2 regions of the Priestia sp. USM5 genome follow, and region 1 is predicted to be linked to the other one. Evidence: riboswitches for the same ligand, from Rfam matches in the RefSeq annotation. Region 1 holds a riboswitch; the other holds the start of a gene.

Region 1 (12,433 bases):
CGACCTAATTATTACTTAGAGTAAGACGTTTTAGCTAAATTATACATAGCTAGCTGCTATTCAAAAGAGATTGAGACATACTACATCAATCTAATCTAAAGGCGAACAAATCGGATACATGAGATAGTATGGATCGCTTGCTGCACTGCAGGTGATTCCCTGCAAGGCTTCGCTTTCCCTACAGGAGCCTTCGCCCTGCTCTCCACTCAACAGTTAGAAGCCTACATACAGGAAACCTACGTTGTAATGTAACCCTAACCATGAAAAAATCCGAACGATTCATCGTTCGGATCTTCTTTCAACTACCATACTTTTGTTTCAGCCTCTTTTAACTCTTCAGCTCACAAAAACTGGAATTACTTCTACTATCCTTCAATCATTTTTGAAAGGTTGGCCATTTCGATAGCTGATGCTGCAGCTTCCCATCCTTTGTTTCCTGCTTTTGTTCCTGCACGTTCAATTGCTTGCTCAATTGTTTCAGTTGTTAATACACCAAAGATAATTGGTACGCCTGTTTGTAAGCTTTGAGATGCAACGCCTTTTGCTACTTCATTACATACAAAATCAAAGTGTGGAGTAGCTCCTCGAATAACCGTTCCTAGCGTAATAACCGCGTCATATTTTTTAGATTCAGCTAATTTTTTAGCGATTAATGGAATTTCATAAGCGCCCGGTACCCAAGCCACGTCTACATCTTCATCAGCTACGCCGTGACGTTTAAGCGCATCTTCTGCTCCACTAAGTAAACGCCCTGTAATAAATTCATTAAAACGCCCTACCACGATTCCGATTTTTAATCCTGTGCCAACTAAATTTCCTTCATATAAATGATTCATCTCTTGTTCCTCCTGCTAGTAGTAATATATAGTTATTTACATTTCTTTTCATGAATTAGCTTCATTTGTTATAACGAAAAAAAGTGTAAACTTATAAATGTAATAAATGACCTAGTTTTTTAGCTTTGGTATCTAAGTATTTTTTATTGGCATCCACTGCCGGCATTTGAAGAGGCACTCTCTCTACCACTTCAAGGTCGTAGCCTTTTAGCCCAGTAATTTTGCGAGGATTGTTCGTTAAAAGCTTCATTTGTTTGACTCCAAGGTCCTTTAAGATTTGAGCACCGATTCCATACTCTCGTAAATCCGCAGCAAACCCGAGTTTTTCATTCGCTTCTACGGTATCGTATCCTTCTTCCTGCAGCTTATATGCTCTTAGCTTATTTAATAAGCCAATACCTCTGCCCTCTTGACGCATATACAGCAGAATGCCGCGTCCTTCTTCTTCAATTTGCGTAAGAGCTGCGTGAAGCTGAGGACCGCAGTCACAGCGCTCAGAGCCAAACACATCTCCAGTCAAGCACTCGGAGTGAACACGCACGAGAACGGGGCTATTATGATCGATATCACCCTTGATAAGAGCCACATGTTCTTTATTATCAAGTTTATTTGTATATCCTACAGCCTTAAAATCACCAAATGCCGTAGGTAAGCTTACTTCTACTTCACGGCTAATCAGCTGGTCATGTTTGCGGCGGTAGGCAATCAAATCTTTTATTGTAATCATTTTTAAATCAAATTGCTCTGCAATCTTTGTTAAATCCGGTACGCGTGCCATTGTTCCATCTTCATTCATAATTTCACAAATAACACCCGCAGGCTTTCCTCCTGCTAACACGGCTAAATCAACAGCGGCCTCTGTATGACCCGCACGCTGCAGAACGCCCCCGTCTTTTGCAATCAACGGAAAAATGTGTCCTGGTCGTTGAAAATCACTTGCTACCGTTGCTTCATTTACAAGAGCCATAACGGTAGCAGAACGTTCGTACGCACTGATACCTGTTGTACTTGAAATATGATCAATACTTACTGTAAATGCTGTTCCATGTACATCCGTATTGTTCACTACCATTGGGTGAAGATTCAATTTATGCGCAATTTCTTCATTAACAGGTGTACAAATTAATCCTCTTCCATGAGTAGCCATAAAGTTAATAACCTCAGGCGTCGTTTTTTCGGCTAATGCAATAAAATCTCCTTCATTTTCTCGATCTTCATCGTCGCATACAATAACCACTTTTCCCTTTTTTAACTCTTCAATGGCTTCTTCTACTTTATGAAACATCTCTTTCACCTCACTGTTAATTTGTAAAACCATGCTGCTGCAATAAATCCTTCATATTACCTGACCGATTCGAGGCGCCAGGAGTTGACTTGTTAGCCATCATCTGATGCATATATTTAGCTAACATATCGCATTCAATATTCACCTTGTCTCCTCGCTGTTTGTCTCCCACGACTGTGTGAAGCACCGTATGAGGAATAAGAGAAATAGTAAATGATTGATTGCTGACATCAAAAATAGTAAGACTTGTTCCGTCTACAGAAACAGATCCTTTTAACATCATAAATTCACGAAGTTCAGGATCCACTTGAATTTCATAATAAAAGGCATTTCCTTTACGTGTTTTGCTTACAATGGTTCCAATTCCATCAACGTGTCCGCTGACGAAATGCCCTCCAAACCGGCCATTTGCAGCCATCGCCCGTTCTAAGTTAACACGTGATCCAACGGTTAGAAGCTGCAGGGTACTTGCTTTAATCGTCTCCGGCATGACGTCGACCGTAAATTCATTTTGAGAGTAAGCCGTTACGGTTAAACAAACGCCGTTAACTGAAATACTGTCCCCTAAGTTCACATCTTCTAACACGGTCTTCGCATCAATCGTAAGAACAATTGCTTCTGTAGCCTTTTGAATCCGTTTTATTTTTCCAATTTCTTCAATAATACCCGTGAACATTTTCTTCACCTGCTTTGGCGCTATTCCAACTTCTTATGCCGTTTTGAAATAGCAGCTGCTTTTTTTTCATATTTATCTTTCCCCCAACCACTGAAAATAAAAAAGCCCCTTGAACAAATGTCCAAGGGGTCGGCTGAGCTGAATCAGTTTTATCTATGCAAAATTCCGCTAATTGTATACGAAATAAACAGTTATGTTTTGTGTATAAAAACAAGGGTAGCTTTAAAAAAGGCAAACCTGTCCCTTATTAATACAACACAAAAAAACAACTGTGCTTCCTGATCCTTCTCCCATCCAGACTTTTACTGTCGGCTCTAGATTTTAACTAGATCCACCGCTAACATACATCGTATGAAAACGGGTCACGGGCTTAAAAGCATATGCTTTATCACCGCCGGTTGGGACTTACACCCGACCCCGAAGGATAATATATTCGACTGCTAGAGTCTTATTTGTTTTACATTATAGCAAAGTAAAATCGACTTGTCACATCATTTAACTTCGTTTTTTCACATCCGCTCTTCAAAATCCAGCTTTTAGCTTATTTTTTCTTTTTTAATACATAGCATCCATACAAAAGCTAGTCCAATATAGCCAAATATCGGATACAAAAACTCAAGAAGCTGAGCATATCCAAATTGCCCGATAATAAAGCATGCCAAGATAATAAACGCAAAAGCTTGTTTGTCATTCAGGGGAAGAAATGATTGAAGCTGTTTAGCGATTCCAAATACATTTCCAATCAATGTAGTAAAAATCTCGCCTAACACAACTACCGTAAATAAAACATTCACCCACGCTGAGATATTTTTAACAACGGCACTCATAGGAATATCAAGTTGAAATGAATAAGGCAAATTGGAAAGGGCAAGATGAGTAGAAACAAGCATAAACGTAAGTACACATCCTCCTATTACGGCCCCTTTTTTGATCACGCTCTTATCTTTCACGGAGCTTCCTAATGGAACTAAAACGGCCTGAGCCAAAGCTAGATTTAGGGAAATATATAAAAAGGGACTAACCGCCCACTTCCACTGTGTGACGAGCGTTAAGTCTGGCTTCGTTTGAATCAGTGAGAAATAGCTGACATTTGGCACAAAGATGATAAAAGCAAATGAAAGCATCATCGGCACAACAAGAGAATTAACCATTAAAATACCGTTAATTCCTCTTGCGATAAATATATAAGTTAAAACAATTGTACAAATCATCCCAACAGGAGGCCACAGCCCGAACTGTTCTTTTCCTATTGCCCCCGTACTCGCTAGCATGACTGAAGTTACTCCAAATAAAATGACGATCATTACACCGTTTACCGCTTTTCCAAGTACATCACCAAATAAATATGTATTAAGCTGCTGATAAGAAGAAGCCCCAATTGCGTGCGAAAGCAGCATCATTTTCGAACCTAGCCAAATAAAAAACAAGCCGCTGACCAAAATTCCAACCATTCCAAGTTCCCCGTACTGTGTAAAAAATTGAACAATTTCCTTGCCTGTTGCAAAACCGGCTCCTACAACGGTGCCTACATACGTAGCAGCAACCTGCAGCGTGAGTTTCCACCTTTTCATGCCCATCACCCTTCTACCCTTCATAGTTCACTATATGTAGAAACGGTTAAAAAAAGACGAGCCTTTTATATGTAAATCCTCGCCTCACCCGGTGCTGTTCCTTTTTCGTTTTTTTATTTCCTTCTTGTTTTTTTCATGAAAACCCTTTATCCCTTAACATAACGGCAGTTTTCAAACAAAATATACGGATATTTTCCCTTTAGCTTTTAAATTTTCCTCAATATTTGCTGGAAATTCACAATTTACTGTTGTATAATTTCTAAAAATCAGATAAATTATTAAATAAGTATTCTTTCTATTTAAAAAAATATGTTTCAATTATATACAATTGATTCTTATCATGAGAGGTGGAGGGACTGGCCCTTTGAAACCTCAGCAACCAGTCGTTAGAGACATGGTGCTAAATCCAGCAAGCAATTTATTGCTTGGAAGATAAGAAGGCGAAAAAAGTCTTCTTCTTAAGAAGACTTTTTCTATTTTATCGGCATATTGCATAAAACGAATCACTCGTGAAATAGAAGCGGAACAATTTAAGGAGGTTTTGACATGGGGTTACTTGAAGATTTAAAGTCTAAAATTTTAATTGGGGATGGTGCCACTGGTACCCTCCTTTACTCACACGGTATTGACAGCTGTTTTGAAGAACTAAACATCACCAAACCAGAAGAGGTTTCTCGTATTCACAGAGCCTATGTAGAAGCTGGTGCAAACGTTATTCAAACAAATACGTACGCTGCTAATTATCAAAAACTTGCCCGTTATGGATTAGAAGATTCAGTCAAAGACATCAATGTTGCTGGTGTAAAATTAGCGAAACAAGCTGCAAAAGATCAGGCTTACGTGCTTGGTACACTTGGTGGAATTCGTTCTTTCCAAAAAAATGCTATTAGTTTAGAAGAGGTTAAGCGAAGCATTCGTGAACAAATGTTTTGGCTTTTAAATGAAGGCGTGGATGGCCTTTTATTTGAAACATACTATGATTTCGAAGAATTAAAGACCGTTCTTACACTAGCAAGAAAAGAAACGGATAAGCCTATTATTACCCACGTTTCCCTGCATGATATTGGCGTACTGCAAGATGGGCGTCCTTTAGCAGATGCATTAAAAGAATTAGAAGACTTGGGAGCAGATGTTGTCGGGCTAAACTGCCGTTTAGGTCCTTATCATATGATTCAGTCTCTTGAAGAAGTACCGCTTCCTGATCGTGCTTTCTTATCTGCTTACCCTAATGCCAGCCTTCCGGCGTATGTGGAAGGCAAGCTGGAATATGAAACGAATGAAGACTACTTTGTAGAAAGCGCGCGTTTATTCCGCGAACAAGGGGTTCGCTTAATTGGAGGATGTTGCGGTACAACACCAGCTCACGTACGCGCCATGTCGTCTGCCTTAAAAGACCTGCCTCCGATTACAAGCAAAGTCGTTAAAATGAGACCAGTCGTTACGGTTCAAGAGCGTGAGCAGCAGGATAAACCTCATATGCACGAAATTGTGAAGAAGCGCCGCTCGGTTATCGTCGAGCTGGATCCGCCTAAACAGCTTGGTCCGACGAAATTTTTAGAAGGCGCAAAAGCACTTGATAAAGTCGGCGTAGATGCTATTACATTAGCTGATAATTCTCTTGCCTCACCTCGCATCAGCAACTTGGCAATGGCAACACTGATGCAACAAGAAACAAAAGCACGACCGCTTATTCATATTACCTGTCGCGACCGAAATTTAATTGGACTTCAATCTCATTTAATGGGACTTCATACGCTAGGAATGAATCAAGTGCTTGCAATTACCGGTGATCCGTCAAAAGTTGGCGATTTCCCTGGCGCCACTTCGGTCTATGATTTATCTTCATTTGACTTGATTAGTTTAATCGCTCAGTTTAATGAAGGACTATCTTATTCCGGCAAACCGCTTGGTCAAAAAACCAATTTTTCTATTGCAGCTGCCTTTAACCCAAACGTGCGTCACTTAGACCGAGCCGTTCAGCGCTTGGAAAAGAAAATCGACTGCGGGGCTCACTATTTCATTACTCAGCCTCTCTATTCAACTAAGCAAATTGAAGAGGTATATGAAGCAACCAAACATTTAACAACACCGGTATACATCGGGATCATGCCGTTAACAAGCGCAAGAAATGCTCGATTTATTCACCATGAAGTACCTGGAATTAAATTATCAGAAGATATTCTAGAACGTATGGACGCAACGGGAAATGACCGGATTCGCGGTGAAGTCGAAGGCCTTGCGATTGCAAAAAACTTAATTGATACAGCATATGAGCTATTTGACGGTATTTACTTAATTACTCCGTTTATGCGCTATGAAATGACCGAAATTCTAACACGCTATATTCATGACAAGCAACTCGTTACATCAGAAAGGAAGATATAAATGAGCTCACTTATCGAACAACAACTAAAGAAGCGAATACTCGTCATCGATGGAGCAATGGGAACGATGATTCAAGATGCTGATTTAACCGCTGAAGATTTTGGCGGCGAAGAATATGAAGGCTGCAACGAATATTTGACCCGAACAGCGCCTCATGTAATTCAGCGCATTCATGAAGAGTATTTTGCAGCGGGTGCTGACATCATTGAAACCAATACGTTTGGCTCAACATCTACCGTACTTGATGAATACGATTTAGGCCACTTGGCGTATGAATTGAATATCGAAGCTGTGAAGCTTGCTTGTGCAGCCCGTGATAAATATTCAACTCCCGAATGGCCTAGGTTCGTAGCTGGAGCTATCGGCCCTACCACTAAAACTCTCTCTGTTACGGGAGGTATTACATTCCCTGAGTTAGTAGAATCGTACGAAGAGCAAGCTCGGGGTTTGTTAGACGGCGGCGTCGACTTACTTCTAGTCGAAACCTGTCAAGACATGCTGAACGTAAAAGCTGCGTTTTTAGGCATTACAGCGGCGTTTGAAAAACTGAAAATAGAAGTTCCAATTATGATTTCAGGAACGATTGAGCCAATGGGAACAACTCTCGCTGGTCAAGATATCGAATCTTTTTACTTATCACTGGAACACATGAAGCCTCTTTCAGTCGGACTTAACTGCGCGACAGGTCCTGAATTTATGACGGATCATATTCGCTCTCTTTCAGACCTAGCCACTTCAGCTGTTAGCTGTTATCCAAACGCTGGACTTCCGGATGAAGAAGGCAATTATCATGAGTCCCCTGAGCTGCTGGCTCAAAAAATTAAAGGGTTTGCTGATAAAGGCTGGCTGAACTTTGTAGGCGGATGCTGTGGTACAACGCCTGCTCATATTAAAGCACTTGCTGAAGCGGTAAAAGAGGTTGCTCCTCGTTCGCTTGATCGCTCCGAGCATAATCATGCTGTAACGGGTATTGAACCGCTTGTATATGACGATTCTATGCGCCCTCTTTTTGTGGGAGAACGTACGAATGTAATCGGTTCTCGCAAGTTCAAGCGTCTGATTGCGGAAGGGAAAATTGAAGAAGCATCTGAAATTGCGCGTGCTCAAGTTAAAAATGGTGCTCACGTTATTGATATTTGCTTAGCAGATCCAGACCGTGAAGAAATGGAAGACATGGAGGAATTTATTCAAGAAGTTGTAAAAAAAGTGAAGGTTCCTCTTGTAATCGATTCAACTGACGAGAAAGTTATTGAAAAAGCTTTAACGTACTCGCAAGGCAAGGTCATTATCAACTCCATTAACTTAGAAGATGGTGAAGAGCGTTTTGATGCAATCTTACCGCTAGTAAAAAAATTCGGCGCAGCTCTGGTTGTCGGTACAATCGATGAAACAGGCATGGCCGTTACTGCAGAAAGAAAAGTAGAGATTGCTAAACGCTCACATGATTTGCTTGTTGAAAAACATGGCTTTAATCCAAAAGATATTATTTTTGACCCTCTTGTGTTTCCTGTAGGGACTGGTGATGAACAATATATTGGTTCTGCTGAAGAAACAGTTAAGGGAATTAAAATGATTAAAGAAGCCCTGCCTGATTGCCTGACCATTCTCGGCGTAAGTAACGTGTCATTCGGTCTTCCTCCAGTCGGACGTGAAGTACTAAATGCGGTTTACCTTTATCACTGTACGCAGGCTGGACTCGATTATGCCATTGTTAATACAGAAAAATTAGAGCGCTATGCTTCTATTCCAGAAGCTGAAATTGAGCTTGCTAATGCGTTATTATTTAACACAACTGATGAAACGCTAAGCACGTTTACGGACTTTTATCGTGATAAAAAGAAAGAAGCAAAAGTAGAAATTTCTACGTTAACACTTGAAGAACGATTGGCAATGTATATTGTCGAAGGTACAAAAGAAGGATTGCTTCCTGATTTAGAACAGGCTTTAGCTCAATATGATGATCCGTTAGATATTATTAACGGACCGCTTATGAAGGGGATGGCAGAAGTCGGACGTTTGTTTAATGACAACCAGCTGATTGTAGCAGAAGTGCTTCAAAGTGCGGAAGTTATGAAAGCATCCGTTGCCTTTTTAGAACCTCATATGGAAGCAACTGAAAATGATTCTGGAAAAGGAAAAGTGATTCTTGCAACGGTTAAAGGCGACGTGCACGATATCGGTAAAAACTTAGTAGACATCATTTTAAGCAACAATGGTTTTAAAGTCATTGATTTAGGAATTAAAGTAACGCCGCAGCAGCTGATTGAAGCAGTAAAAGACGAAAAGCCAGACATCATTGGCCTGTCAGGTCTTTTAGTAAAATCAGCTCAGCAAATGGTTTTAACTGCACAAGATTTAACGCAATCAAGCATTGATGTTCCAATTATGGTAGGAGGCGCTGCCCTTTCCCGTAAATTTACTGACTTTAAAATTGCCCCGGAATATGAAGGTGCCGTCCTCTACGCCAAAGATGCGATGGACGGATTAGCGTTAGCAAATAAGCTGCAGAACAAAGAAGAAGTTATTCAGCTTTTAGCAGATTTAAAAACGCGTCAAGAAAAGAAAGTAACGGTTCGAGAACGCCAGCCTCAAACCGCTCAAGCAGCTACGGCTGTTTTAGAAAGATCCGCCATTTCAACGGATGTTCCTGTTTTTGTACCGGCTGATTTAAAGCGCCACGTTGTCAAACACTACGATTTGGCACAGGTTCTTCCGTATATTAACTGGCAGATGCTTTTAGGCCATCACTTAGGACTAAAAGGAAAAGTGAATAAGCTGCTTGCTGAAAAAGACGAGCGTGCTGTTCAATTAAAAGAAACCGTTGATGACCTTCTCGAACTGGCACTAAAAGAAAACTTAATTAAACCAGCGGTTATTTATCAGTTCTTCCCTGCTCAAGCAGACGGAAATGATTTAATTATTTATGATCCTGCTGATGAAAAAACAGAAATTGAACGTTTTACCTTCCCTCGACAAGCAAAAGGACAGTTCCTGTGCTTATCTGATTTTGCAAAGCCTAAAGAAAAAGAGATGGACTATGTATGTTTCTTCTCTGTAACAGCAGGAACAGGCATTCGCGAACGCGCGGCGAAATTCAAAGAAAACGGCGAGTTTTTAAAGAGTCACGTGTTCCAAGCTCTTGCGCTTGAACTAGCTGAAGGATTAGCAGAACGTGTTCATCAGCAAATTCGTGACCGCTGGGGATTCCCCGATTCGCCTGACTTTACAATGGCGGAGCGTTTTTCAGCCAAATACCAAGGTCAGCGTTTTTCATTCGGATATCCCGCATGTCCAGACCTTGAAGACCAAGCAAAACTGTTTAAATTAATTAAACCTGAAGACATCGGCATTCAGTTAACAGACGGTTTCATGATGGAACCAGAAGCTTCTGTTACAGCCCTTGTTTTTGCACATCCTGAAGCGAAATATTTTAACGTATTGTAAAACATGGCTGCGGTCTTTTAGACCGCGGCTGTTTTTTTACAGTGAACAAACCTAAAAAAAAGGCTGCGACAAATGGATTTTAGTTGAAGAAAGATCCGAACGGAGTTAATTCTTAATTGAGAATCAACTCCGTTCGGATTGTTTTCATTATGATGGTGAACTAGATTTCATGTAGCTGTTGATTAAAGGGCAAGGCGAAGACTCCTGCGAAAAAAAGTGATGTAGTTATGTCTTAATCTCTTTGAATTCACCGCCGGTTTGAGCTTTTTTTATGAGTTTCTTGGGAAACACTGATAGAATAAGGAATGTAATAAATTTGTAACACTCTTATCAAGGTAATTTTTTTAGGGAAAGGAATTTTCAAGAGATGATTAAATTATTTGTAAGCGACTTAGATGGAACTCTTTTACACGAAGAAAAATACGTAGAACAGCATAATGCAGACGCACTTAGTGAACTTCAGCGCCAAGGAGTAGAGGTTTGTCTTGCTTCTGGACGAATGGATACGGAAATTTTAAAGATTTCTACTGATATTAATAATACATTTCATCGCATTAGCCAAAACGGAGGATTTGTGTGGACCAAAGAAAATCAAGAACTTCATGGAAAAGTGTTTGAAGATGATTTAGCGGTTCAACTTTATAAAAAAACGATAGATCCTAACCGTATTACGCTTGTCTGTTCAAACGACACGAATTATGTAGAGCAGCGAAATGAAATTATTGAAGCAATTGAAACTCACATGTTTTTCCCTATCGAAGAACAAATTGAAATGACAGATTCATTTGGTCACGCTCTTTCTCCATCTAAAATCACGGTTCTTGGAGATCATGATGAAATGGTAGCTCTGCAAAAAGAAGTGAACGAAGAGTTTGGTGATTATATTGATACATATATTTCTGCCAAGCAGTGTTTGGATATTATGCCTAAACATATCAGCAAAGGAAATGCCATTGAAATTTTATTAAATCATCTTCAGCTAAAACCAGAGGAAATTGCATGTGTGGGGGATTCATTTAATGATATTCCTATGTTTCAATTAACACCGAACAGTTTCGCTATGGCTACAGCTCCTGAAGCTGTTCAGCGCCATGCCTCTGCTGTTGTGTCATCTGTTAGTGAAGCAGCGCGTATTGTTTTAGAAAAAAATAAGCAAACAATCTAAAAAAAGCGGTCAACGTTTAAATTGACCGCTTTTATCTATTTAATAAGAAAACGGTAGTTATTTTTTTCGTAAAGAACGAAAAAATTCACCTAAGCTTTTTTGCTTCCCATCTGCATGCTCTCCATGATTAACCAAGCTGCTGATTCTTTCTCGTCGAACAACAACCATAATAAGAGTGGCAAAAAAGATAATGGAAACGGCAATGACAACCAGTGCAAGAACGGATGCTACAATAGCTTCAGAAGTCGTTAGTGACGATAGCATCTGCCTCGTACACCTCCATTTCGTTTGTGGCGAAAAGGAGCCTAGCAATTAGAAATGCAAATAATCTTTTTTCTCAGCTTGATGCATGTTATTATACACCATTTTCATTTTAGAAGCTGTAGCTTTTAAAGACGTAGACGAATCCACATCTTCGGCTAACATAATGTTTACTAAGTCAACCACAGAACGAGACAACAACTCTACATTATTTTGCAACTCTAATTCGTCATAAGTCGTACGGTCTTGAAGACGAAGTCGAATAATTTCATTTGCTAGCTCCCTAACACGCACTAATTGTTGATGTTCTCCCATAGTATCTCCGCCGCAAGAAACTTATAATCAGCCCTTTTATTGGCTTTTATAAGAGCTAGAAATCCCTGCAGCTTACCCCTCCTTATAAAGATGCCTAGCACACCTTTATGTAAATCGCACTTTCACCTTGTTTACATGTATATTCGCTATAGCTGGTTCTTTTTCCTTTTGAAATTAGCAGCCATCGTCAACAACCTTCTTGGTTTATCGTTCAGATTTCAAATTTTTAAGGATGTGATATACGAAAATTAAAACGCCAATAGCCGTAAGTGTTGCTCCTACTGCCACTACGGGTGTAAAAGCTTGGTTTTCTAGTACGATCATGAGAAATAAACCAATCATCATGACCGGTAATCCTATATTATGCAACCATACGTGCAGTTTAGCTAATTTACTTTCGCTAAACGCAGGAAACAAATAATAAATAAGTCCCGCTAACGTAAGCGACGTCCATCCTAATAAATTAATGTGCACGTGAACAGGCGTCAAAGCGTA
Region 2 (12,433 bases), 2.8 Mb from region 1:
CTTTCATTCGGTTCCATTCCCCCATGGTAATACTGCACTCGCTGTATCCCATTTTCCTTTAGAAGCTGTGTTAATGCTTCTGTCCAAGATCGGCTGGAACAATAGATAATTCCTGGACTTTGCAGTTCACTAACGTACATCAGCAACTTCTCTTTTTTCTCTTCAATACTTGCAACAAAATCAACTTTCATCGCAATATTACTTCGATTCATGGAATAGATGTGCTCGTTGACAGCAGGCAGCGATAAGTAACGCTTAATATCTTCCACTACTTCCCTAGTCGCAGTTCCTGTTAGTGCCAGACATAGCGGACTGCCAAGTTCCTTCCATATATCTCCTAACTGAAGATAATCCAAACGGAAATCATGTCCCCACTGAGAAATACAGTGCGCCTCGTCCACAACGAAAAGGCCTACCTTTGCCTGTTTTAATGCTTCTACCACAACAGCGTTTTGCAAAATTTCAGGAGATGCATAAATAAAACGATAAAAAGCTAAATCTTTTAGCGCCCGTCTTTTTTCTTCTTGTTGTAGGAAACTATTTAAGGCAATAACTCTCTTTTCTCCACTTGCCTTTAGTTGTTGAACTTGATCTTCCATCAGTGAAATTAAAGGAGATACAATCAGCACCGGTCGGTTCAACACATAAGCGGGGAGCTGATAGCACAATGATTTCCCTGTTCCTGTAGGAAGAACCGCTAACACATTATGACCTGTTAAAATATCTTGAATAATCTCTTTTTGTCCTAGTCGAAATTGGCTATAGCCAAATTGTTTCTGTAGAAGTTGTTCTATCTTCACATCAAACACCACTTTTTTTAGTATCAGGTAAAATGTTTTGCTAATACGAGACGAATCTGAAAATAGGTAACGTCGTCTTTTACTTCTTCCTTTATCGCCTTTAATTTATTTGTACGCAAACTTTCAAAAGCCGAGATAATTTCTTCCTGCTGCTTAGGCGATACGTATGCATCGATTGAAAAAGATGGAACAAACAGAGCTAATTCTGCAATATGATCTTCAATTGTACTTTCTTTTAAACGCCTTATATAAGCAATTTCTTCAAGCGCCTTTCCTTTTTGAAGCCAGCTATACGTTTTTAACGTCGAGCTTGTCAAAGGCAATTCTAAATATAGATCATGCAAAAAAGAAGAAAGTACATGAAAGCTTTCATTATTTTGACTCACTTTTTCAATGATATGATGAATAACCCCTAAAAGTTGAATATGCACATAATGCTCATCGAGTTCATATTGATATGCTAACTGATTTTTTGTAAAGCCTACTCTTTCGTATCCAGTCAGTTGCAAAACAAAAAGAGACGCATCCCGTTCCGTACAATCTTTCAAGCACGTTCGGAGCTCTTTGAATAGCTCGGCGGCTAACTCTTGACGCGTTTGCTTTTGAGACATAATATACGTTTTGACCCATTGAATGACCTCAGGATTTTTGGAAATGGGTAAAAACCCTTTTTGAAAATACTGTAGGTTTGATAAGGTCTGAATGAACAAAGTGATTCTTGCTAAAAATAATTGAGTACTGCTTGCGAATTTCCATCCGTCTAAAGCTGGATGAAAGGGCCGAGCCGTCAGTTCATCTTCAAGGCGTGTTCGTCCCTTATCTGTCATCACATACTTTTGATTTTCAGTTTCTTCGATATACTGCTGTTCTTTTAAATATGCAACGCAGGTTTCAAAAGACCGTTTATCTAAGTAAAGAAATGACTGAAAAAGAAAAGAGATTCCAAAAATTTTTCCGTCTTGAATTGTTTGCGCTGACTTTTTACCTGTTAATAAATGATAAATACCATAGGCGGTTCGCTCACCTTTTAACTGTTTTATACAAAATAAAATGCTAACTTGAATATAATTCAAAGGTGTCAACTTCCTTTCTCATTCATTGTACCAAAAGTGACCAATAGCATGTGAGATAAAGGCTTTTTAGCTCTTTCCTTTATGTATCAAAACGTTTGGATAAGTGAAGAAACCTTGATTTGATAAGCATTCTCAGTGACTTTTCTATTGAAAAGTTTTATAAATCATTTTACAATGAATAAGGAGAAATTTCACTCTTGATTCGCGAAGAGATTATATAATAAGAAATTTTCGAACACTTTACAGGAGGTCTTGTTATGCCAAAATATACAATTGTTGATAAAGATACTTGCATCGCATGCGGCGCTTGCGGAGCAGCAGCACCAGACATTTATGATTATGATGATGAAGGTATTGCATTCGTAACATTAGATGATAACCAAGGTGTAGTAGAAATTCCAGAAGATCTAGAAGATGATATGATGGATGCAATGGAAGGCTGCCCTACGGATTCAATTCGCGTAGCGGATGAAAAATTCGAAGGCGATGCTAATAAATTCGAATAAGTATTGAACAAACCTGTAGTATAGTACATGCTGCAGGTTTTTTTATATATAAAAATCGCTCTCCCCGGGAGAGCGATTGAATTAAACAGCAACGCGGCGCGTGATCCATTGCTTCATTTTTGAAAACAATAAGACAAAAATAACCCCTGTTGCTGCTCCTTTTATTAAGTTAAACGGCAAAATACCTGCAACGATATATTGACGGGCCTGTTCACTAGACATTTCTGGCGATTGTAAGAAGATTGTATACGCCGGTAAAAAGACATAATAATTTAAGACAGCCATGAGTACCGTCATTACAACCGTACCCGTAACCAAACCTATCGTTACGCCTTTAGCTGTTTTAAATCGACGGAACATATATGATACAGGAAGAACGAACAGTAAACCAGCTACAAAGTTCGCCACTTGACCAACCGGAACCCCTGTAGCACTTCCTTGAATTAAATAATTCAATAAATTTTTTATTCCTTCTACTATAACAGCAGCCATAGGTCCAAATACAAGTGCTGCTACGAGTGCAGGAATTTCGCTAAAATCAATTGTTAAAAACGGAGGTAATCCAGGAATCGGAAAATTAATCATCATTAAAATGTAAGCAATACTGCTTAACATTCCTAGTATAACCAGCTTTTGAGTTTTCTTACTTTGTTGCATCTTGCCTCTCTCCTTCTTTGTGATCCACTCTTCAAAGAAGAAAGGTTCAACTTCATATCCCAACGCAAAAACCTCCCAACAAATGATTCGTTGAGAGGAGACATGGCAGGCATATTTAATAAACGTTCATCACATTAGGTTTTGAACGCTGAACCTCCACCTTCTCCCATCCAGACTGTACTGTCGGCTTTGGAATTTCACCAAATCTGCTCGTATGTATTACATATAAGCTCGCGGGCTCAAAACAATTTGTTTTTTTACCGCCGGTCGGGAATTTCACCCTGCCCCGAAGATAGACCAATATTTAATTATGAATTTATTATATGTTATCTCGAATTAAAAGTAAATAAAGAAGTTTTTTTAATTCCTATTAAATTGATGTCTTTTATAAACTTCATTACTGTTTTATATGTAAAATAAGGAAATAAGTGCATAACCAACAGCATTATGACATATTTATAGTTTCAATTTTACGTTTACAATTGTGTATTTGATAACTAATTGTAAAGTTTAAAAAATATAATTGACAGAATTTTTTTAACATGGTAAATTATCAAATATTTGATGATAGTAAAATCCAAGGGAGATGTTCACGTCATGTATAACGTATTAGTAGCTGATTCAATTAGCAATGAAGGTCTTGCTCCACTACTCGAAGCTCCTCATGTGAATCTTACGCGAAAAAAAGTTGAAGAAGTTGAGAATGATTTGCATACGTACGATGCGCTTTTAGTACGGAGTGCTACGACGGTTACAGAGGATTTGCTGGCAAAAATGCCGAATTTAAAAATTGTTGCTCGCGCTGGAGTAGGTGTCGATAATATTGATATTGAAGCCTCAACCAAACGAGGGGTTGTCGTTATTAACGCGCCGAACGGAAATACCATTTCAACGGCGGAACATACATTTGCTATGATGGCTAGCTTGTTTCGGCATATCCCCCAAGGAAATGCTTCAGTCAAAGCGCGCGAATGGAACCGCTCAGCATTTGTTGGAACAGAGCTTAATCGCAAACACCTGGGCATTATCGGATTTGGACGAATTGGCTCAGAGCTTGCTAAACGCGCAAAAGCCTTCAATATGAGCGTTCACGTTTACGATCCTTTTTTAACCTCTTCCCGAGCTGAAAAGCTAGGCGTAGAACTATTATCCCTGGATGAATTACTAGCAGCAGCGGATGTAATTACCGTACACACTCCGCTTACGAAAGAAACCAAGGGATTGCTCAATCATGAAACATTAGCCAAAACAAAGAAGGGTGTATTTTTATTAAACTGCGCACGCGGCGGGATCATTGATGAAAAAGCCTTAGTTCATTATTTAGAAATTGGCCATGTTCAAGGTGCAGCTATTGACGTATTTGAAGTTGAACCGCCGATTGATAACCCTTTGTTACATTTTGATCAAGTTATTACAACTCCCCATTTAGGAGCTTCTACAAAAGAAGCCCAGCTTAACGTTGCTGAAGACGTGGCACATGACGTTCTGCGTTTTCTAGAAGGTAATCCTGTAAGTTCATCCATTAATTTACCAACGCTTTCTAAAGAAGTTTTTGAAAAAATTCAGCCGTTTACGAGCCTTACTAAACAAATGGGAGCTATTTTATCTCAATGCATGCGAGAACCCGTTCAGCATATCTCGATCTCCTACGGAGGTACAGTGACGGATTTAGAAACCACTTATATTACACGGAGCTTGTTATCAGGCTTTTTAACCCATCGTATTGACTCACCTGTTAACGAAGTCAATGCTTCTATGATTGCCAAAGAACGAGGAATTACATTTGGTGAAAAAACATCGGAAGATACGCAAGGATATTCTAATATAATTGACGTTACAGTAACAGGCGAACAGCGTACATTTACGATTACGGGCACTTATATAGCAGGATATGGACCTCGAATTGTTAATATTGATTCGTTTGATATTGATTTTTATCCAGAAGGACATCTTCTTTATATCCGTCACAGTGATCAGCCCGGAGTTATTGGAAATGTAGGGAAAGTACTTGGAGATTTACGTATTAACATTGCTACCATGCAAGTGGGCCGTAAGCAAAAAGGCGGAGAAGCCATTATGATGCTCACGTTTGATAAACTTTTAGATGATTCTGTCATCAATTCATTAAAACAAACAAGCGAAATCGTGACCATACAGCGCATTGAGTTGTGACATTGAAAAAAGAGCCTTAGCGGCTCTTTTTTTATGGACTTATTTTTAACACTTGTCCTGCATTTAAAGCGGTGTTCTCTAAATGATTCCACTTTCTTAGCTGCTCCACATCGACTTCATATTTGGCCGCAAGTTCAGATAATGTATCTCCTTGATGGATAAGAATACAGTTATCAGAAGCCTGATGTAACTGCTGAAAAACCGTGGCAGCTAAATCGTTTTTTACGTATGCCGATAGTTTTTGCTTGTCCAATTTGGCGAGTGGGTTTACCGCATTGGTTTTATCCGGATTCCAACTTCCTTGATGAACTTCAAAATGCAAATGTGCACCTGAAGATCGTCCTGTATTGCCAACCCATCCAATGTTTTGACCTGCGGATACAGAATTTCCTTCTGCAACAAGTCGTTTCTCTAGATGAGCATAGACCGTTTCGTATCCATTCGTTTGTTTGATAAAAACAACTTGCCCGTATGTATTTGAATAATAAGAGCGGCTCACCACTCCTTTTGCAACAGCATACACCTGTGTACCAACAGGTGCTGCTATATCGATTCCAAAGTGTTTGGCGTGACGAGAACCAAATATATCAGTTAAGACTCCTTCAACCGGCCACTCCCACTGCTTCTCTTCTGCCTTTACCATTTGCCCGCCCAAAAATAAAAGACCTATACACAATCCCATCACTAATACAACCAATATTCTTCTTAACACGTCAATCATGAAGAAAGAACCTCCTATGTAGATCATTGCACACAAAACATACTATATGCCAATTCCTTCTCTTTTAGACTTGTTTATAGAAAAAATAAAGAGATGTGATTCTCCAATGAATCACATCTCTTTGCTATTCTTATTATTTCAGCCGAAGACAAACTGTTATTTAGCATGTGTTTACTTTGGCAGTTTGATAAAGAAAGTTGTTCCTTCATTTAATTCACTTTCAACTGCAATAATCCCTTGATGTGCCTCCACGATATTTTTAGCGATCGCAAGCCCAAGACCAGTTCCTGACTTTCCTCTCGTTCTGGCTTTATCAGCTTTATAAAATCGCTCAAATACAAACGGAAGATCTTCTTTTGGAATCCCTGCTCCCGTATCTTGAACAGAAAGATGGATTTCGGATTGACTTTTATCAAGATGCAGCTTTACTTCTCCGTAGTCATCCGTATGACGAATGGCATTATCAATTAAGTTTGTCAGCACTTGTTCCATACGGTCTGAATCAATCATCGCTTCAAATTCATCTTCTATTTTTCCATTAAGAGACAGTTTAATATGTTTTTCTTTAGCTAACCCTTGAAACTTGCGCAAAACACGTTCTGTAAATTCAACCATTGCTACAGATTCTAAGTGAAGCTGCACATGTCCCGCTTCCATTCGCGCTAAATCTAAAAGTTCATTTACAAGCCGGCCCATACGGAGTGATTCATCATAAATCACCTGTGCAATTTCTTTCTTTTCTTCATCCGTACTTGCAATATCGTCAATAATAGCTTCACTATAACCTTGAAGCATAGAAATGGGTGTACGCAATTCATGAGACACGTTTGCAATAAAATCTTTTCTTGATTTATCAAGTTTACGCTCTTCAGACATGTCTCGCAGTACAGCTACAGCACCGCGGATTTTCGTTTGATTATAGAGCGGTGACATTAAAATGACCCACGTTTTCCCTTGAATTTTCAACTCTGCACTTCGCTCCGTTTCAGTCTCTACTACCGTTTGAAACAAATGCACGACGTTTGCTGGAAGCTCAGGCACCTGCTGGTTGTTCACATCCTGCTCGTAATACCAAGTCTGAAGAAAATGCTCCGCTGGGGGATTGGTAATTAAAATCGATCCGTCTCTACTAAACGTAATAACACCGTCTGCCATACTGCTTAAAATACTTGAAAGCTGTTCTTTTTCCTGATTGAGCGCATTGAGATTAAACTTTAACTGCCTGCCCATTTGATTAAAAGCAATCGCTAACTCTCCAATTTCATCGTGAGTTAAAATAGGTACTTTTGTATCAAAGTTCCCTTTTGTTACTTCAAATGCCGCCTGCCTCATTTTTCTAAGAGGTGCTGTAATTCGAGTGGATAAGAAAAAAGCAAAGATAGTAGTTAAAATAATAGCAATACCTGCAGCCAATAAAATGAACTTAGTCGTATATTGAGCGGGCTCTTCAATTTCAGAAAGAGATTGATACAGATAAACGCCGCCTGTCGGTTTATTATCTTTCATTAAAGGTACACCGACAACAAACATTAAAGGCTCATCACTCGTGTCTTTCTTTGTGGTCATGTACATTTTTTCCCGTATTACTTTACCTTTTTCAACCACTTGATTTAGCTGATCGTTTTGTTTAACAATGGCCGAAATAGCTTTCTTATTTTCTTTATCAGGATGTGTGGAATGCCAATAGAAATCTTTATCTTGAACAATAACTACACTTGCTTGATCTGCAAGTTCACGAGCAATGGATAGTCCTAGCTTTTCATCCTCTGTTTCCTGCACAATGGTAGAGATTTTAGCAGCCGTTTTAGTTAAACGGTTTTCTGCGTCTACAACATGATAATTTTCAAAAAACTGAAGCAGTAAAATGGTCAAAATAAATAAAACAAGCGTAACGAGCAATAGGATAGTAAACCATAGTTTACCAACTACACTTCTCCAAAACATCAGTTATTTTCAACCTCAAATTTATACCCTACTCCCCAAACGGTTACGATCATTTTCGCCGCTTGTGACGATACGCGATTTAACTTTTCACGCAAACGCTTGACGTGCGTATCTACCGTACGAAGATCTCCAAAGAAATCATAATGCCACACTTCACGCAGCAGCTGCTCTCTGTCGTATACTTTATCTGGCGTTTTTGCAAGGTAGCATAATAATTCATATTCTTTTGGAGTTAAGTTAACTTCTTTTCCGTCTGCTGTAACGCGATGTGCATCATTATCAATCGTTAAGTGATCAAAGACAATGAGGTTTTTCACGCTCGTTTCTGGCTGAATAAACGTTGCTTGAGAAGAACGTCGAAGCAGTGCTTTTACGCGAAGAACCACTTCTCTTGGGCTAAACGGCTTAACGATGTAATCATCTGTACCTACTTCAAACCCTTGGACTCTGTTTACTTCTTCACCTTTAGCTGTAAGCATGATAATAGGAGTTGCTTTTTTCTCGCGAATTTGTTTACAGACCTCAATACCGTCTATGCCAGGCATCATTAAATCTAATACAATCAAATCATAATCTATGTGTAACGCTTTTTCGATTGCTTCATGCCCGTCGGCTGCTTCTTCAATGATGTATCCTTCTTTTTCTAAGTACATTTTTAACAATCGTCTAATGCGATCTTCATCGTCTACTAGCAGTAATCTTTGTTCGTTTTGCATGTATTTTCAACCTCCTAGTCTTAGTGTACAAAAAAAAACCGGCGAGTTCTACTTATGTTACCCAAACAATGTGACAATTCGTGAACACCTTTATGAAAAATAGCTTTTTTCCTCAAAAAAGAGGTTGAGACATATCGAAATCCATCCAATCTACAGATGGACAAATAAAATACAGGAGCTAGAAGCAACTACATATATGAAGCCTCCGTTCACCATGCAAATAAAAAAATCCGAACAAATGTGATTCTCCATCAAGAATCTCAACTCATCGTTCGGATCTTCTTCAACTAAAATATCTTTATTTCAGCCTCTATTCTATTTTTAAAGGTTACGCATATGAATGTAAACCTGCAATAACTAGGTTCACGGCCACTAAGTTGAACATGATGATGGCAAATCCGCCAACTGCCAGCCAAGCTGATTTTTCACCGTGCCATCCTTTAGACAGCCGAAGATGAAGAAAAGCGGCATAAAATAAAAAGGTGATCAGCGCCCACACCTCTTTGGGGTCCCATCCCCAAAAGCGCGTCCAGGCCATCTGAGCCCAAATCATAGCGAAAATAAGTGCTCCTAATGTAAAAATAGGAAATCCAATCGCCACTGCTCTGTAGCTTACTTCATCAAGCAAGTCGCTGTTTACCTGCTTCACAAGCGGCTGCAGCGCGGCTCCAATTCGCTTCCGTAAAATAAGACGAATCAGCCAATATAAGACAAACCCACCGGCTAACGACCAAATAACCGTATTTAATTTTTTAGCATTGATAATAGCCGGCATATCAACAAGCGGCTGTATGTCGTTCCCGTCTGTCCACTCACTTTGATGAGGCCCCACTAGCGGAACCATATGATATACGACTTGCTCTTGTTCGCCACTTTTATTAACCCAATTAAATGATGACTCGTAGTGAGCCGCATTAAAAGCCAGCGTCACCGCTACAAACCCAAGCGTACTAATAAGCGTATACAGGATGAATTCCAGCCAAAATGCTTTTTTATTTCGCTTGGATTGATCAATTGTTTTGATTAAATAAATCAATCCTGCAACAAAGCTAATGGAAAGCACGGCTTCACCCGTAGCTGCCGTTGTAACGTGAATATGCAGCCAATTCGTCTGGAGAGCTGGTATCAGCGGCGTAATTTCAGTTGGAAACATGCTTGCATAAGCAATGATTAAAAGAGCCACCGGCAAGGCAAAAAGTCCAAGCATGCTAAGACGATAAATAAAGTAAATAACAATAAATGCGCCAACAAGCATCATGCCAAAAAACGTCGTAAATTCAAATAAATTACTAACAGGAGCGTGGCCTGATGCAATCCACCTTGTAATGAAATAGCCAATCTGTGCAATAAAACCGATGATGGTAACCGCAATTCCAAACGTTGCCCACTTTGTTTTCTTTTGAGCTGCTCGCTTATCTCGAATAGCTCCTCCGAAAAAAAAGGTTGCAACTAAATAAGCAATAAACGCCACATACAGTAAATTACTACTTATACTCGCGTAATCCATGCTTTTTCCTCCTATTTTGTTTCTTTATCATTTTGGTCCTTCAGCTGTGTGAGGGATGTGGATTCTAATAAACCATTTAATTCTTTTTTAAGACCATACCAGTTTTTATTTGTATGTGCGGCCAACCATATCTCATTATTGACTTTTTGAATCCACATGCGGCGATGATTCCAATACATCCCTTGAATCACACCAATCATAAAGATGGCTCCGCCAATCCCTAAAAACCAAAGCGTATAGTCTCTGCGAACGGTTAATCCCGTTACATTTTTCGTTTCCACACCAGCAAAGGTCATTTTATAATCGTTATTTCCTAGTGGTTCCAAGTTCTCTCTAATTCCAACAAAAGCAACTTCGCCTTTTTTATGCTGAGGCGTAATCATTTTAAATACAAAAGCCGGGTTGTTAGGCACTCTTGTTTTTGTATTTGGGTTTCCTTCATCATCAAAGAAAAAGTCTGGAAAGTAGCTCATGAGCTTGACTTTATATCCGTTTTTTAAATCATATGTTGCTTTTGGATTATGTAAATCTACTGTAAGTGAACCAACGTTTTTATTTGCATTTTTATCTGTTAAATGGAAAGACATAGAGCTAAACTCATTTAACTTGAAGTCCACTTGGTACATGGCATATCCTTCAAACTTAAGCGGCTGATTCACACGAATCTCTGAATCTTTTATTTTCTTTAGCTTTGGATCTGCTCCCGGTATAAGCTTTCCTTCGCGCTTATACAGACTAACATCCGCTTCATATTTTTTGGCTACTTTATTATTCCCTGCACGATCAATTGCTTCTTGAAACACGGCGCTTTCGCTATCTTTATCATACGTTTCCACAGTAAAACGATGGTTTTTCAAAAAATACTCTCCGTTCGTCCCAGGAATAACTTTTGTTTCACCTTCACGGATCCAAAGAACTTCATCTATATACATACCTGGTACAAATCTAAGCATAGCACCTAGTAAAAAGATAATGAGACCGATATGATTAACGTATGGACCCCATCTTGAGAAGCGTCCTTTTTCAGCCAGCAGATTGCCCTTTTCTTCGCGAATAGAGTATCTTCTTTTTTTCAGCATGCTTTTTACATGTTCATAATCTTGATCCGTCCACGATGATGAAGTGCTGTATAAACGCTGTCTCTTTAAGAAGTTTGGATGTTTTGTTACACTCTGCTTTTTTAGAGCTCGGTACAAAGGCACTACTCGATCTAAACTGCAAATGACTAACGACATTCCTAAAGCAGCAATTAAAAGCAAGTACCACCACGATTCATAGAGATGATGAAAACCTAACTTATAATAAAGCTCTCCTGTCCATCCATATTCCTTTTGATAATACTCACCTGCTGTCACATTAGGAGGTATGTAAGCTTCTTGAGGATAAATGGTTCCGACTGCAGACGCAACAAGCGTCACAATAATGATCCAAATGCCTACCTTTACAGAAGAGAAAAAATTCCATATTTTATCGATAACTGTTTTATTGTACGTTTGCGATCGCCTTGCGCTTCCTTCATAACGCATATCTACTAATTTTTCAGTTGTTTCTTCTGCAATTGGTTTACCACAGGCTTCACACAAAATCGTACCATGCGGGTTAACGTGTCCACATTCACATTTTACGTGTTTCATTGTCAACACTCCCTATGGTTTAATTTCTTCCATATATTCTTTTATTTTAGATTCTTCTAATCCGCCAATAAAGCTGTCTACAATCTTTCCGTTTTTATCAATTAAAAACGTAGTCGGAAGAGGATCTATCCCGTACGCACCCAACACTTGTGAATCTTTATCCATCAAAATTGGAAAAGATAGCCCATACTGTTTAGCAAACTGCTCTACCGCTATATTCGTTTCTGCAACGTTAACAGCTAAAATTTCAACGCCTTGCTTTTTATATGCTGCATACTGCTTTTCCATCGCCGGCATCTCTTGTTTACAGGGCTTGCACCATGTTCCCCAAAAATTCAAAAAAACTCCTTTGCCTTTGTAATCTGATAGCTGATGAGTTTCTCCATTAATATCTCTTAATATAAAGTCAGGTGCCTCATCTCCTACCGATACCTTTTGTTTATCAGCAAAAAATTGAGCATAAAGGGTATATCCAACCGCGCACAGTAAAACTGCTAATATAACTGTTCGAATAATCAAGCGCTTTTTTTTCATAGCACGAACTCCTTTTAACCGCTTTCAATACGCTTTTTTTCTACCATTATATCATTTTTTTGGTAGTGGCTTTCCGATAATATTTCGACGTTTCTGTGAAGTCTTCCTCTCATTCTACAAGTTCGACATTTTTTCAAAAAACCTTGCTTGATTTTCTAATTCACGACAT

The links. Region 1 has a riboswitch for FMN ahead of ribE (riboflavin synthase). Riboswitches for the same ligand answer to the same signal wherever they lie in the genome.
Region 2: it holds a riboswitch for FMN, as region 1 does, so the genes downstream of both, ACWATA_RS02785 (ECF transporter S component) here and ribE (riboflavin synthase) in region 1, are expected to answer to the same signal.

What each region holds. Positions count from the first base shown of each region.
Region 1 covers NZ_JBSGKN010000001.1:3,319,441-3,331,873, forward strand. The annotation lists gene ribH (6,7-dimethyl-8-ribityllumazine synthase) at 366-836, opposite strand; gene ACWATA_RS17780 (bifunctional 3,4-dihydroxy-2-butanone-4-phosphate synthase/GTP cyclohydrolase II) at 928-2,121, opposite strand; gene ribE (riboflavin synthase) at 2,138-2,797, opposite strand; FMN riboswitch at 3,076-3,226, opposite strand; gene ACWATA_RS17790 (YkvI family membrane protein) at 3,334-4,368, opposite strand; SAM riboswitch class I at 4,701-4,807, shown strand; gene ACWATA_RS17795 (bifunctional homocysteine S-methyltransferase/methylenetetrahydrofolate reductase) at 4,915-6,753, shown strand; gene metH (methionine synthase) at 6,754-10,197, shown strand; gene ACWATA_RS17805 (Cof-type HAD-IIB family hydrolase) at 10,565-11,362, shown strand; gene ACWATA_RS17810 (hypothetical protein) at 11,420-11,626, opposite strand; gene ACWATA_RS17815 (hypothetical protein) at 11,675-11,938, opposite strand; gene ACWATA_RS17820 (hypothetical protein) at 12,143-12,433, opposite strand, start outside.
Region 2 covers NZ_JBSGKN010000001.1:523,471-535,903, reverse strand. The annotation lists gene ACWATA_RS02800 (RecQ family ATP-dependent DNA helicase) at 1-800, opposite strand, end outside; gene ACWATA_RS02795 (YpbB family protein) at 824-1,873, opposite strand; gene ACWATA_RS02790 (ferredoxin) at 2,131-2,379, shown strand; gene ACWATA_RS02785 (ECF transporter S component) at 2,461-3,036, opposite strand; FMN riboswitch at 3,191-3,334, opposite strand; gene serA (phosphoglycerate dehydrogenase) at 3,634-5,208, shown strand; gene ACWATA_RS02775 (peptidoglycan DD-metalloendopeptidase family protein) at 5,240-5,929, opposite strand; gene ACWATA_RS02770 (ATP-binding protein) at 6,101-7,873, opposite strand; gene ACWATA_RS02765 (response regulator transcription factor) at 7,873-8,589, opposite strand; gene ccsB (c-type cytochrome biogenesis protein CcsB) at 8,918-10,096, opposite strand; gene resB (cytochrome c biogenesis protein ResB) at 10,108-11,730, opposite strand; gene resA (thiol-disulfide oxidoreductase ResA) at 11,743-12,264, opposite strand.